4 regions of the Paenibacillus sp. EKM212P genome follow, and region 2 is predicted to be linked to each of the others. Evidence: riboswitches for the same ligand, from Rfam matches in the RefSeq annotation. Region 2 holds a riboswitch; each other region holds the start of a gene.
The links. Region 2 has a riboswitch for cobalamin ahead of G9G54_RS11570 (ABC transporter substrate-binding protein). Riboswitches for the same ligand answer to the same signal wherever they lie in the genome.
Positions count from the first base shown of each region.

Region 1: another riboswitch for cobalamin. It lies ahead of metE (5-methyltetrahydropteroyltriglutamate--homocysteine S-methyltransferase); the one in region 2 lies ahead of G9G54_RS11570 (ABC transporter substrate-binding protein).
Region 3: another riboswitch for cobalamin. It lies ahead of cobJ (precorrin-3B C(17)-methyltransferase); the one in region 2 lies ahead of G9G54_RS11570 (ABC transporter substrate-binding protein).
Region 4: another riboswitch for cobalamin. It lies ahead of G9G54_RS04365 (ABC transporter substrate-binding protein); the one in region 2 lies ahead of G9G54_RS11570 (ABC transporter substrate-binding protein).

Region 1 covers NZ_JAAMNR010000003.1:316,952-320,086, forward strand. The annotation lists gene G9G54_RS10645 (anaerobic ribonucleoside triphosphate reductase) at 1-451, shown strand, start outside; gene nrdG (anaerobic ribonucleoside-triphosphate reductase activating protein) at 448-945, shown strand; cobalamin riboswitch at 1,127-1,322, shown strand; gene metE (5-methyltetrahydropteroyltriglutamate--homocysteine S-methyltransferase) at 1,483-3,135, shown strand, end outside.
Region 2 covers NZ_JAAMNR010000003.1:522,923-526,057, reverse strand. The annotation lists gene G9G54_RS11575 (nucleobase:cation symporter-2 family protein) at 1-515, shown strand, start outside; cobalamin riboswitch at 1,267-1,470, shown strand; gene G9G54_RS11570 (ABC transporter substrate-binding protein) at 1,688-3,135, shown strand, end outside.
Region 3 covers NZ_JAAMNR010000003.1:287,140-290,274, reverse strand. The annotation lists gene G9G54_RS10520 (LOG family protein) at 128-682, shown strand; cobalamin riboswitch at 740-925, shown strand; gene cobJ (precorrin-3B C(17)-methyltransferase) at 1,237-3,033, shown strand; gene G9G54_RS10510 (sirohydrochlorin chelatase) at 3,128-3,135, shown strand, end outside.
Region 4 covers NZ_JAAMNR010000001.1:923,777-926,911, reverse strand. The annotation lists gene G9G54_RS04370 (histidine phosphatase family protein) at 1-579, shown strand, start outside; cobalamin riboswitch at 702-895, shown strand; gene G9G54_RS04365 (ABC transporter substrate-binding protein) at 1,104-2,111, shown strand; gene G9G54_RS04360 (FecCD family ABC transporter permease) at 2,108-3,135, shown strand, end outside.

The DNA of each region.
Region 1 (3,135 bases), 210 kb from region 2:
GCTGGATCAACGTGATTTCGGGATTATTCCTGAGGTAAATGATCGAGAATATTACACGAATTCTTTTCATATTCCCGTGTATTACACGCTCCCGGCTGCTCGTAAAATCAGCTTGGAAGCTCCGTTCCATAACCTATGCAACGCTGGTGCGATTTCATACATTGAACTGGACGGTAATGCGCGGAATAACCCGGATGCGTTTCTTAAAATTGTTCAGTACGCGCTGCATCAGAACATCGGCTATTTCTCCATCAACCATCCGGTGGATCGTTGTACGGAATGTGGTTATGAAGGGATTATCGGGACAAGCTGCCCCCAATGTGGCACAGATGAGGAGCACACACACTTTCAGCGCTTACGTCGGGTAACCGGATATCTGACAGGAGATTACACCGTTCGCTTTAATGCTGCAAAGCAAGCAGAAGTTCGAGACCGGGTGAAACATAAGTGAATTTGTGTGGCTACATTCCGGAATCTCTGAACGAAGGATACGGCCTACGCACCGTCGTGTTCATTAGCGGTTGCCGTCATGCTTGTCCTGGATGCTTTAATCCAGAGTCATGGAGCTTCCGTGCAGGCGAGCCATTCACCCCCCAACGACAACAGGAGGTCATTCGTGACATCATGGAAAATCCGTTGTTAGATGGACTGACTCTCTGCGGGGGAGACCCGTTTTTCTCAGCAGCAGAATGCTCGCAATTTGTGCGTGACTTCCGCGAAGCCTGTCCCGACCGAACCGTGTGGGCTTACACTGGCTTTGTCTATGAAGATCTACTCACAGATCCGGAGCGACAGGAACTGGCGCTTTTGTGCGATGTGATTGTGGACGGTCGTTTTGTAGAACAGCAAAAGGACCTGACCCTTCCCTTCCGGGGCAGTCGCAACCAGCGTCTGGTAGATGTGAAAGCCAGTATTCAGGCAGGTTATGTCGTTTCATTGACATAAGGCGATGCTTACCCAGCAAGCAAGATGCTATATCTAATCTAAGACAAGCCCCCATCATGGGTAAGGCTTGTCTTTTTTCATATGGCTAACAGATTCCATTGGAGTTTCTATTGCGCATCCTGTAAGTTTCACTTATGATGGTGAACAAGTATACGAGTGCATAATTATTGTCATACCTTAACCGCATAGCTTGGAGATAGGTGTCTGTTCTATTCAGATCAGGCTTAAAAGGGAAGCCGGTGCAAATCCGGCACGGTCCCGCCACTGTAAACGGGGAACTTTCAGCTGTTCATATATCCACTGGTCCACAGACCGGGAAGGAATGCTGAGTGTCATGATCCGTAAGTCAGGAGACCTGCCTATTTTAACAACATCGCAAGTACCTACGGAAGATAGGGAGGTGTTAAGAGCAGTCGCCGTATTTTTGATTTTTTAATCACGGAGGCATTCTTTCCCCTACTTATTTTTAACTTTGGGGGAAGAATGCCTTTTTTGGTACGTAAAAATAAAACAGCTACCCACTAGGAGGAAAAGTACATGTCCGTTATTGAATGGCCTGAATTGTCCGGCTTAATTAGCAGTAATCTGGGATATCCGCGTATCGGCGAAAACCGGGAATGGAAGAAAGCACTGGAACGCTTCTGGAACGGTAGCATTAACGAAAGCGAACTGCAGACGGAAATGAAAAAATTACGGTTGGAGCATCTGAGTAAGCAGCGCGATAAGGGGATTGATCGCATTCCTGTCGGAGACTTCTCCTATTACGATCACATGCTGGATACATCTGTGATGTTCGGGCTGGTACCCGAACGGTTCAACTATCGTCCCGCAGGTCCGGTTCCTCTGTCCGTGTATTTCGGGATCGCTCGTGGACAGAAGGGAGCAACCGCCAGTGAAATGACCAAATGGATGAATACCAATTATCACTACATCGTTCCTGAATTGGCAAACGCAGTCCCGGTGTTCACTGAAAATAAACCTTTACAGGCTTATCGTGAAGCAAAACAAGAACTAGGTATTGATGGGAAACCGGTCCTCATCGGCCCCTATTCATTCGTTACCCTTTCCAAAGGCTATGATCGTAAGGAGCTTGCCTCTATTATAAGAACCTTCCTGCCTTTATACACCCGTGTCCTGTCTGAACTAGCAGCAGAAGGTGTTCAGTGGGTCCAAATCGATGAACCTGTCCTGACCACCTCATTCCCAGCAGAGGATCTGGACATTATTCAGGAAGTCTATGAAGCTTTGAACCAAGCTGCGCCCTCCTTAAATATAATGCTGCAAACCTACTTTGGCAGCCTAGATCATTATGAGCGTCTGTCCGCACTTCCGGTACAGGGGCTGGGTCTTGATTTTGTGTATGATGATGGCGAAAATCTTCAGCATATATTGCAGCATGGCTTCCCTAAAGGAAAAACGCTGGGCGCTGGTGTCATTGACGGACGCAATATATGGCGCAGCGACCTGAACGCTGTAGCTGCTCTGCTGGGTCAGTTAGCAGAACAGACCACTGCCGAGCAGCTTATCGTACAGCCATCATGCAGTCTGCTGCATGTGCCAGTCAGCCTGGAGGCAGAGCACAAGCTGGACAAGGAGCTGGTGCAAGCGCTGGCCTTTGCTGATGAAAAGCTAGAGGAAATCGCCATCCTGACGACTGCACTTGGCAAACACGATCCATCCGCACTCACCAAGCTTGGACAAAGTGCAGATGCGGTAGCCCGTTTCAACAGTTCAGCGGCACGCATACAAACAACTGCCGATCTGGCCGACCTGTTGGCCAAAGAGCCTCTGTCACGCAGCGTTCCTTTCGCCGAGCGTCGTGAGATTCAGCAAAATAAGCTGAAGTTGCCTCCACTGCCTACGACGACCATTGGTAGCTTCCCGCAAACCGCCGAGATCCGCAAGGCCCGCCTGCACTATCGCAAAGGAGAATGGTCTGCCGAGCAATATCGAACGTTCATCCAACAGCAAATTAAGGAATGGATTGATATCCAAGAGGACATTGGCATTGATGTGCTTGTACATGGGGAATTTGAGCGGACCGACATGGTTGAATTTTTTGGCGAAAAGCTGAATGGCTTTGCTTTTACGCAAAACGGATGGGTGCAGTCCTACGGCTCCCGTTGTGTCAAACCGCCGATTATATACGGAGACGTTTCCTTCGATCAGCCCATGACCGTGGAAGAAACG
Region 2 (3,135 bases):
TCGTCAATGGTCTGCGTTCCGAAGGACTTGCGATTATGCTCGGGGGGATTTTTAATGCGTTTCCTTATACAGCTTTCTCGCAAAATGTGGGTCTGATCTCACTCACACGCGTCAAATCGCGGAACGTTATTTTTGCTGCGGGCGGGATCATGGTTGTTCTTGGTTTGCTGCCTAAGCTGGCTGCCTTAACGACAGTGATTCCTAACGCTGTGCTGGGCGGGGCGATGATCGTCATGTTCGGCTCGGTCGCTGCATCAGGCATGTCTATTTTGTCAGAAGTGGATCTGCGGAAGGAAAGCAATCTGCTGATCGCAGCATGCAGTATTGCCGTGGGCCTAGGCTCTGCCGTTCTGCCACAAATGTTCGACCAGCTGCCGAGTTTTGCTAAAATGCTGCTGCAAAATGGTATCGTTTCGGGTTCGATTACAGCGATTGTCTTGAACATTGTTTTGACGAGAAAACAAGGGGAATCGGTCAAAAGCGTGACGGTTCAGGAGGTTCCACAGAAGGTTTGATGATTAGGAATAAATAAAGATAGCCGGAGAGAGGACGTATGCCTCTTTTCCGGCTTTTTGGCATGGAGTTATCCAGATAGTAGATACCCTTGCCGTCTGGGGACATATAGATAAAGCTGCGGGATGAAATAGGTAGCTCTAATTTGGTGCGTTTTCCAGTTTATGCGCTAGAAGAATTTGCTAGAGTGGTAGGAAGGGGCATGGTATAATCTAAATTATGGATTTTGAATAGTGGTGGATGTTTTCGGACCACGGTGCAGCTTCCCGAAAGGGGGTGAAGCCGATGGTCAACCTTGTGTCGTGCTACGATGTGTTGCGTTGGATGGTTACGTTACTAAGCCTGGTGTTTAGTATTCGTAAACTTTATCGCTGGCTACGTCGAAAATTTCGGAACAAGCGAAAACCCACCGCGTAATTAGGTTAGGCGCCTAACGGTGGGTTTCGTTTGCATTAACCATTAGTTATGCAGCGCGCCGTGGGTGATCCACAGCCTTTCAAGTCCTAAGAGTCTTTGCCGTTGGCGCGGCGAAGACTCTTTTTAGTATACGGACACGGTGGTTTACTCTATACCTAATTTTAACACTTCAATTGCGTGCACGCAATTGAAGGTTATGTCTTGTTTCTTCCTTATCGTTCAAATTTAAACTATTGTGCAGCATTTATTGACAAGCCCGTGACAACAAAATAAGATCGTAATGGAAAGAAATAAAGGAAGAAAACAGGTGTGAGCCGGACGACTCTATGTACGGGGTTTTGTTAAGACCATGTGGATAGTTGTTGAGCGTGTTCACTTAAAAGGGAAGTTCGGTTGATTCCGACACGGGCCCGCCACTGTATACAGGCATCAGCAGGATACTGCTGGAGCTTTCAGAACAGCCACTGGAACTGTGAAGAACCGGGAAGGCCTGAAAGATACGCCTGGAGTCAGGAGACCTGCCTGTTTTGACATCACTGTCAGACCCACGGGATGCTGGGGAGGTGGTTAGGCGTGCTGCATACGGAATGTCTGAAACCGATCTGATCCCTTCTATGTTTTTGGAGTTGGCTTCGAGGTGTGTTTTGACATTTTATAATGAAAGCATTTCTGACTGCTGATCAAGTGGTCCGGAATGCTTTTTTCGCGTTTTGCGTTAGGTTTATATGATTTTACAAGATAGAGGGGGATTCATCGAATGATTAGCAATCATAGCAGGCGCTCATGGTTGATATGTACAGGGGTGATGCTGTTACTGGCAGTTATGGCTCTTTCGGGATGTACTAGCAATAAGACGTCGAATAGCTCCGGCAAAGATGAGAACGCGTCAGCACAACAAACAGCGACAGGTAAAAAGCTGGTAATGGCGTATACATGGAAACCGTCAGGTGTTGACCCGCACGGAGATAATAACTGGGATGTGATGCGATCCGGTGCAGGTGAGACACTGGTACGTTTGAATGAAAAGCTGGAGCCTGTGGCTTGGCTGGCAAAGGAGTGGAAGCAGGATAGTCCTACAGTTTGGACGTTCAGCTTGCAGGATAAAGTCACTTTTCATAATGGAAAAAGTATGGATGCAGCAAGTGTAAAAGCATCTTTGCTACGCTCTATCGAGAAAAGCCATCTGGCGAAGGATTTACTGAATGTGAAGTCCATTGATGTAAGCGGCCCGCTGGCCTTAAAGATCACGACAAACCAGCCGAATGCGGCGTTGGTGTCCAATCTAGCTGATCCATCGACGACTGTACTGGATGTGGCATCGATGAAAGATGAGCAGAGTTACCCAGCGATGACAGGCGCCTTTAAAATTAAAGCGTTCAGCAAGGACCAATCCTTGGTCGTAGAGCGTTATGACGGATACTGGGGCGAGAAGGCCCGATTGGCTGAGGCGACAATGAAGTTCATTACGGACGGGAATTCGCGCCTGATGGCGCTGCAATCCGGCGAGGTGGACGTAGCGACGGATATTCCGGTTGATAACGCAGAGGTACTGAAAAAGAACGACAGGCTACAAGTGCTGTCGGCTCCCTCCTTGCGCACCCATATGCTCGTGTACAATATGGAATCCCCAGTATTCAAGGATGCGGCGAACCGTAAGGTGGTGGACAGCCTGATTCCACGCACATCGATTGTGAGCGCCGTCATGAGGGGCTTCGGTACGGAAGCAAGCAGTCCGTTCCCGAGCATTCTTCCCTTCGGTAAAGTTGAGCGTAAAGCGCTGGACGGAACGGCGGATCAGCTGTTAACGAAGGATGGCTGGCAGAAGGACGCCCAAGGGACATGGACTAAGCAAGGCAAGCCGTTCGAGGTTACGCTGCTGACTTTTCCTCAGCGTCCGGAACTCTCTGTTATGGCTGAGGTCATCCAAAGCCAATTGCTAAAAGAGGGAATCCAGGTCAAGATTCGCAAGGTGGAAAATATCGACGAGGCGTTGACCAAAAACGATTGGGATTTTGCTATGTACAGTATGCTTACTGCTCATACAGGAGAGCCGCAATATTTTATGGACATGTTTTATTCTTCGAAAAGCGAAGCCAATGTAAGCCGTTATAGTTCCAAACCGCTAGAGAGTATTCTTAACAGCTTGAAGCTGGCGAAGGATACAGCGCAGCGTAATGCCGTGACACTACAAGCGCTGGATATCAT
Region 3 (3,135 bases), 240 kb from region 2:
TCCGAAGAGCATTTTTAAATAAGCAATATATAGATCGAAGCGCTTTAGTTCGTCTATATATTGTACTTATGAGCGTTGGGAATCGAATTATGCTAAATGCTGACTTAGGACAGGAGCTGAGACGTTAATGAATTCTATTTGTGTATTTGCCGGGTCCAGACCTGGACATTCATCGGTATATGTTGAAGCGGCAGGCAAGCTGGGAGAAGCCATGGCTCGCCATCATATCCGTCTGATCTACGGTGGTTCCAGTAGGGGGCTGATGGGCCAGGTGGCGGATGGAATGCTGGCGGGTGACGGTCAGGTCACTGGCATTATGCCCACCCTGTTATTTGATGCAGAGATCATTCATCGGGGAGTTACCGAGTTCATTGAGGTAGCAAGCATGCATGAGCGTAAAGCGGCAATGAGCGAGATGGCCGATGCGTTTATTGCCCTTCCGGGTGGCTTGGGAACCTTTGAGGAGCTGTTCGAGGTATTGTGCTGGGCGCAAATTGGCATTCATCGCAAGCCGATTGGGCTGCTGAATGTGAATGGATATTTTGACCCGTTAGTAGAAATGGTGCGTCATAGCGTGCAAGAAGGGTTTACCGGGGCTGAGCATCCAGCGTTATTAAGTATCTCTGCGGACCCGGGCGAATTGCTACATATGTTAAAAAATAAAGCAGAGAACTTGAAATAAAGCGTTTTTCGTGCTTGCACAACTGATTGAGGCAAGGTTATGATAAGACCCATAATCAAATAGCGGACAGACAAGGTGCCTTTGCGGTTGAGCAAAGGGTAACAGGGAATCGGGTGCAAATCCCGAGCGGTCCCGCCACTGTAAGGAAGAGGATTTTTTTAAATGGTCACTCGTGAAAAACGGGGAAGACAAAAGAATCTGTTGATGCCAAGCCAGGAGACCTACCTTGATCTGTATGCACCGTTAACCTTCGCGGAGAGGATGGGTGTACGAAATCAGGAAATCAGGCACACGTTGCTTTTTCCATGTTGGCTAGAGGTTTGCGTGGATATGAACGTGCAGCAGCGTTTGAAGCGTAAACAGTCAGATGGAAAACAACGGCAGGCTGGAGGAAGACAAATAGTGTCTTCTTACGCTGTTTATTCGTCTGATGAGAGATGCGTACATAGAAACCCCATCCGGGCAGGATGGGGTTTTTTCGAGTTACACGATGTGCATAAATCATTGAAATAGATAGCATAGCTGCCCTGAAAAGGATGAATAGGAGGAGCACGATGAGCCCATTAGGAAAATTGCTGGTGATTGGATTTGGTCCAGGAGATATGGAACATATCACAAAACGGGCGCTGGATGCGCTGGCCGAAAGTGAGGTCATTATCGGCTACAATACCTACGTTGATTTGATCCGTCCGTTGTTGAACGGACAGGAGATTGTACGCACAGGAATGACAGAGGAAGTGAGCCGTGCGCAGGAGGCGGTTCGCCAAGCAGAGATGGGCAAGAAGGTAGCTGTCATTTCCAGTGGAGATGCAGGAGTCTATGGTATGGCAGGGCTGGTGTATGAGGTGCTGATGCAAAAAGGCTGGCGACGCGAGGACGGAGTTGAGGTAGAAGTCGTACCGGGGATTTCGGCTATTCAGTCCTGTGCTTCACTGTTGGGGGCGCCAGTTATGCATGATGCGTGCACGATCAGTCTGAGTGATCATCTGACCCCATGGGAAACGATTGTGAAGCGCGTAGAAGCAGCGGCTTCGGCCGATTTTGTGATTGCATTATATAATCCGCGCAGTGGTCGGCGTACCCGCCAGATTGTGGAGACGCAGTCCATTTTGCTGCGTTACCGCGATCCGCAAACTCCGGTTGGGCTAGTGAAGAGCGCTTATCGTGAACGTCAGCAAGTTATTGTAACGACGCTGGAAGATATGCTGAACCATGACATTGGGATGCTGACGACCGTAATCATCGGCAATTCCTCGACGACGGTGTATGACGGCTTGATCGTGACTCCGCGCGGATATCAGCGCAAATACACGCTGGATGCGACCGAGCAGGCGCTCAAGCCACATCAGCGTCTCCGCACGGAAGCGGAGCCGTGGTCGCTGGGAGCACAAGAGGATACACCGCAGGCAGGCGCAGCCCAGACTACGCCCGCTGGACCCTCCGCGAGCGGCGCTGCGGTTGCGACGCAGGCACGCCCGCAAGCGATGGCTGCCGTACAGGCAACGACTGCTGTGCAAACCGGCGCAGCCCCGGCATCGCTGGCGGCAGAGGCACTAAGCCGCCTCGCTGTCGGCGGCAAGCTGCCTGGCGAAGCCAACGCTCGCTGGAGCGGGCAAGCGCCTACCGCCGAGAGCACCGCCAGAACGTCAGCGGTGGCCGGAGCGGGGGCCGCGTCCGGGATGGCGACAGGCGGCTTTGGCAAGCCTGCGCTATTTGAGGTGGGCGTTTCCCCGGGTGTGGGAAACAAGAAGTTCACCGCTCGCCAGATGGCGCTGCTCGCGGAGGTAGCGGGTGATGACGGCGAGCTGGAATACTCGCCAGATCATCAGATCGTGCTGCGCGTGCCGTGTGCAGACCCCGAGGAACTGGTCGGACGGCTGCGGGATGAACGATTCATTGTCATGCCGATTGGCGATGTGTTTAAGGTGAAGGCGTGCGACTTCTGCAATATGGAGAAGGATGACGCTGTGCCTGTGGCTGAGCATTTACAGGTTGTACTTGGCGGATTACAGGCACCCAAGGAAACGAGCATTGCTTTGAACGGATGCGGTATGGCCTGCTATGGAGCGGTGCTGGAGGATATCGGAATCGTCTATCGCAAGGGAGGATACGACCTCTTCCTTGGTGGCAAAAAATTCGGTCGCAATGCTCATGCCGCTCAGCCCGTAGCGGAAGGGATTCCGGGTGATCAAATTACTGACATCGTGGAGAACGTCATCGCTGAATATAAGGAAAAAGGGCATCCGAATGAGCGTTTTCATAAATTTTTTAAACGTGTAGGTGTCGTTGCGGGTTTCCGGCATGAAGATGCACCAGCAACGGTAGAAGTGAATGCGGTTTGTGGTGATTAATGGACTGAAGGCCTGATGAACTGGATACAAGCATATATATAAAATAGGGCGTCATGCAGGCGCTATCCCTATTAAAGAGGAGGAAAAAACAGCAGTGGATGC
Region 4 (3,135 bases), on a different contig from region 2:
GACTTAGGTTTGCTACCGGGAGCAGAACAGGAATTAAAGCCTTTGCAAGAAGAATTGCAGGGGCAGTCCTTTGCTCGAATCTATTGCAGCGATTTAATGCGATGTCGCCAGACCTTGCAGATCATTGTGCCGGAATCAGAATTGACGTCTGGAGGTTCCCTATCTATTATGTCTCCTATGATGGAACCACGTCTGCGAGAGCTTCATTTTGGCGAGTGGGATGGAAAAACGTATGACATGCTCAAGGATGTGTCGTTGTATCGCGCTTGGATTGATGAGCCACAACGGATAACCCCTCCTGGAGGAGAGTCTTGGACAGATTTTGTGAATCGTTTGCGGAAATTTCTTGACTCTCTGTATGAATGGCGTGTTGCTATGGAAGTTCAACCCATGGATTTGGCTGCTGGGCCGCCCTCTGTTTTGGTCGTTACGCATGGTGGCGTAATTCGTCAGTTAGCTTGCATGCTGATACCGGGCCATGATTTTTGGAGTCTGAATCCGAAGCCGGGAGAAGCATTTAGGATTCAATTGAGGCTGGCAGGACCGCACAATTACATAGCGGAAATGCTCTCTCATTAGGTTAGACACCAGCGGATAAAGAGGCTGTTTGGGTTGTAAGCCGCCTCATTTTAACCTATAATCATCAAGTAAAAGAACGGCTTGACTACCACTACATCAAATATCCAGCAGACGAGGTCGGCGCAGTGTGATGAAACTATGGTTTCCCTTGCCTGCGCTGTTAAAAGGGAAGTCGGTGTAAGTCCGGCGCGGTCCCGCCACTGTAAATGGAAACATGCCCGTTAGTCCTGCTTTATGTGCTACTAAGCATATGAAGGGATTTCAGGACATGCATCTTACCATAAGTCAGGATACCTGCCCGTCCGCCTGTCACCATAATCCTTCGAGGAAAGGATGACGTGTTCGCAGTGACTGTCCGTGCGGAAAGAAGCTGCCGCCTGCGCACGATCTGCGCTAACGTGACCCCTGTGTCCTGATATAAGGATGCGGGGTTTTTTAGATAGGAAAAGAAGGCTGGATTTAGAAGATATCTGATGATGATCAAGTAACGCTCTTAACGATTTTTTTATGAAGGGGTGCAAATCATGGCAGGAAAAAAAATAAAGGTTTGGACAACAGGTCTATTGGTTCTGATTTTGGCAGTTGTGCTGAGTGCATGTGGCGCTAAGGGAAAAAATGCTGAAAATAAAGAGAATCAGACTTCTGCACAGCAGCCAGGAAAGACCGTAACCGCACAAGAGCCTCCGAGCAAAACAGTTTACCCACTCACAGTTAAAGATGCAACAGGACAGGAATTTACATTCAAAAAAGCGCCGGATAAAATCGTTTCCGTCTCCCCGGCAGAAACCGAGGCGCTGTTCGCCATCGGGCTGGATAAGGAAATAGTTGGCGTCTCCGACTACTCTGATTACCCGGAAGCAGCTACGAAAAAGCCTAAAGTAGGCGGTATTATGAAACCGAACGAAGAGGCGATCATTGCTGCTAACCCGGGAGTCGTTTTTGCAGGGATATCGCTTAGTGAACAGGCTACGACCAAGCTGCGCGACATGGGAATTATGATTTTTAAAACGGAACCGAAGACAGTTGAAGATGTCATAGCTAACATCGAATTGTATGGGAAAATCACCGATCATCAGAAAGAAGCGAGAGCGGTGACTGACAAGATGAGAGCAGATGTAGCGGAAGTGAAAGAAGGAGTTAAAAATATCGGTAAAGGGCAGAAGCTGCGGGTATACGTCGAGTTTTCACCAGGCTGGACAGTTGGTAAAGGCGAGTTTATGGACGAGCTGATTACGTTGGCGGGCGGCGAAAATGTAGGTGCCACGCAAAAGGGGTGGTACCAAATTAGTGAAGAAAATATTATTGCTGCGAACCCTGACGTGATTTTGTACAGCAAAAGTGTCAAGGACGACAAAACTGGCCAGACGCTCGGCGAAATCATTAAAGCTCGCAGTGGATGGGATCAAATATCGGCTGTTCGCCACAACCGGGTGTTTGCCGTGGATGATAATTTGATCAGTCGTCCGGGTCCACGCGTAACGGAAGGTCTCAAGGAAGTGGCCAAGGGCGTGTATCCTGAAATTTTCAAATGAACCGTAAACTGATCGGCTTTGGAGGGACAGGTCTTGTCCTGCTGTTGCTGACGCTGCTGCTCTGTCTTGGCATCGGCTCGGCCAAGCTTCCGGTCAGCCAGATCACGGGCATTCTGGTTAACCACCTTCCATGGTTAGGCGATACGTTTACACCGGATTGGAATACATCCTCAGAGCAAATTATTTTGAAGGTCAGATTGCCACGAGTATTACTGGGAATGTTGGTAGGAGCAGCGCTGGCGCTGGCGGGAGCCGGATTTCAGGGTGTGCTGCGTAATCCTTTGGCTGATCCGTATACACTGGGGGTATCCTCGGGGGCTTCGGTAGGAGCGGCAGTACTGATCTATTGGGGCCTTCAATTTTCATTTGTTGGCATATGGACGCTGCCGCTAGTGGCATTTACGACCGGAATGCTGACGCTGTGGATGGTGCTGACGTTGGCACGGGAAGGTGGAAAAATTCCGACACAAAGTCTCATTTTGTCGGGTGTGGTGATGCAATCCTTTCTGGGGGCGGTTGTTTCCTTTCTGACAGCCATGTCGAAGGAGACGGTCAATGAAATATTGTACTGGACGATGGGAAGTCTTAGTCTGCGCGGTTGGTCATATACAGGAATCCTTTTACCTTATGTGGTCATAGGACTGGTATTTCTATGGAATCGGGCACGTGTGCTGAATATATTGGCTTTGGGTGAACGTCAGGCGGCTCACATGGGAGTTCATGTAGATGCGACAAAGCTATCTGTTTTGATCATTTCCACGCTGCTGACAGCTGCCGCTGTCTCGGTATGTGGAGTGATTGGCTTTGTGGGACTTGTTGTACCGCATATCATTCGTCTGGTGACAGGCCCTGATTACCGGATGATTGTTCCATTATCTGCGCTCGGTGGAGCCATTTTTATGGCTTGGGCAGATACGGCGGCTCGCACGTTGTTAGCCCCCACGGAAATTCCTCTGGGCGTGATGACGGCCTTTGTTGGGGCACCGTTCTTTGCATATCTCCTGTATCGGAACAAGAAGCTGCG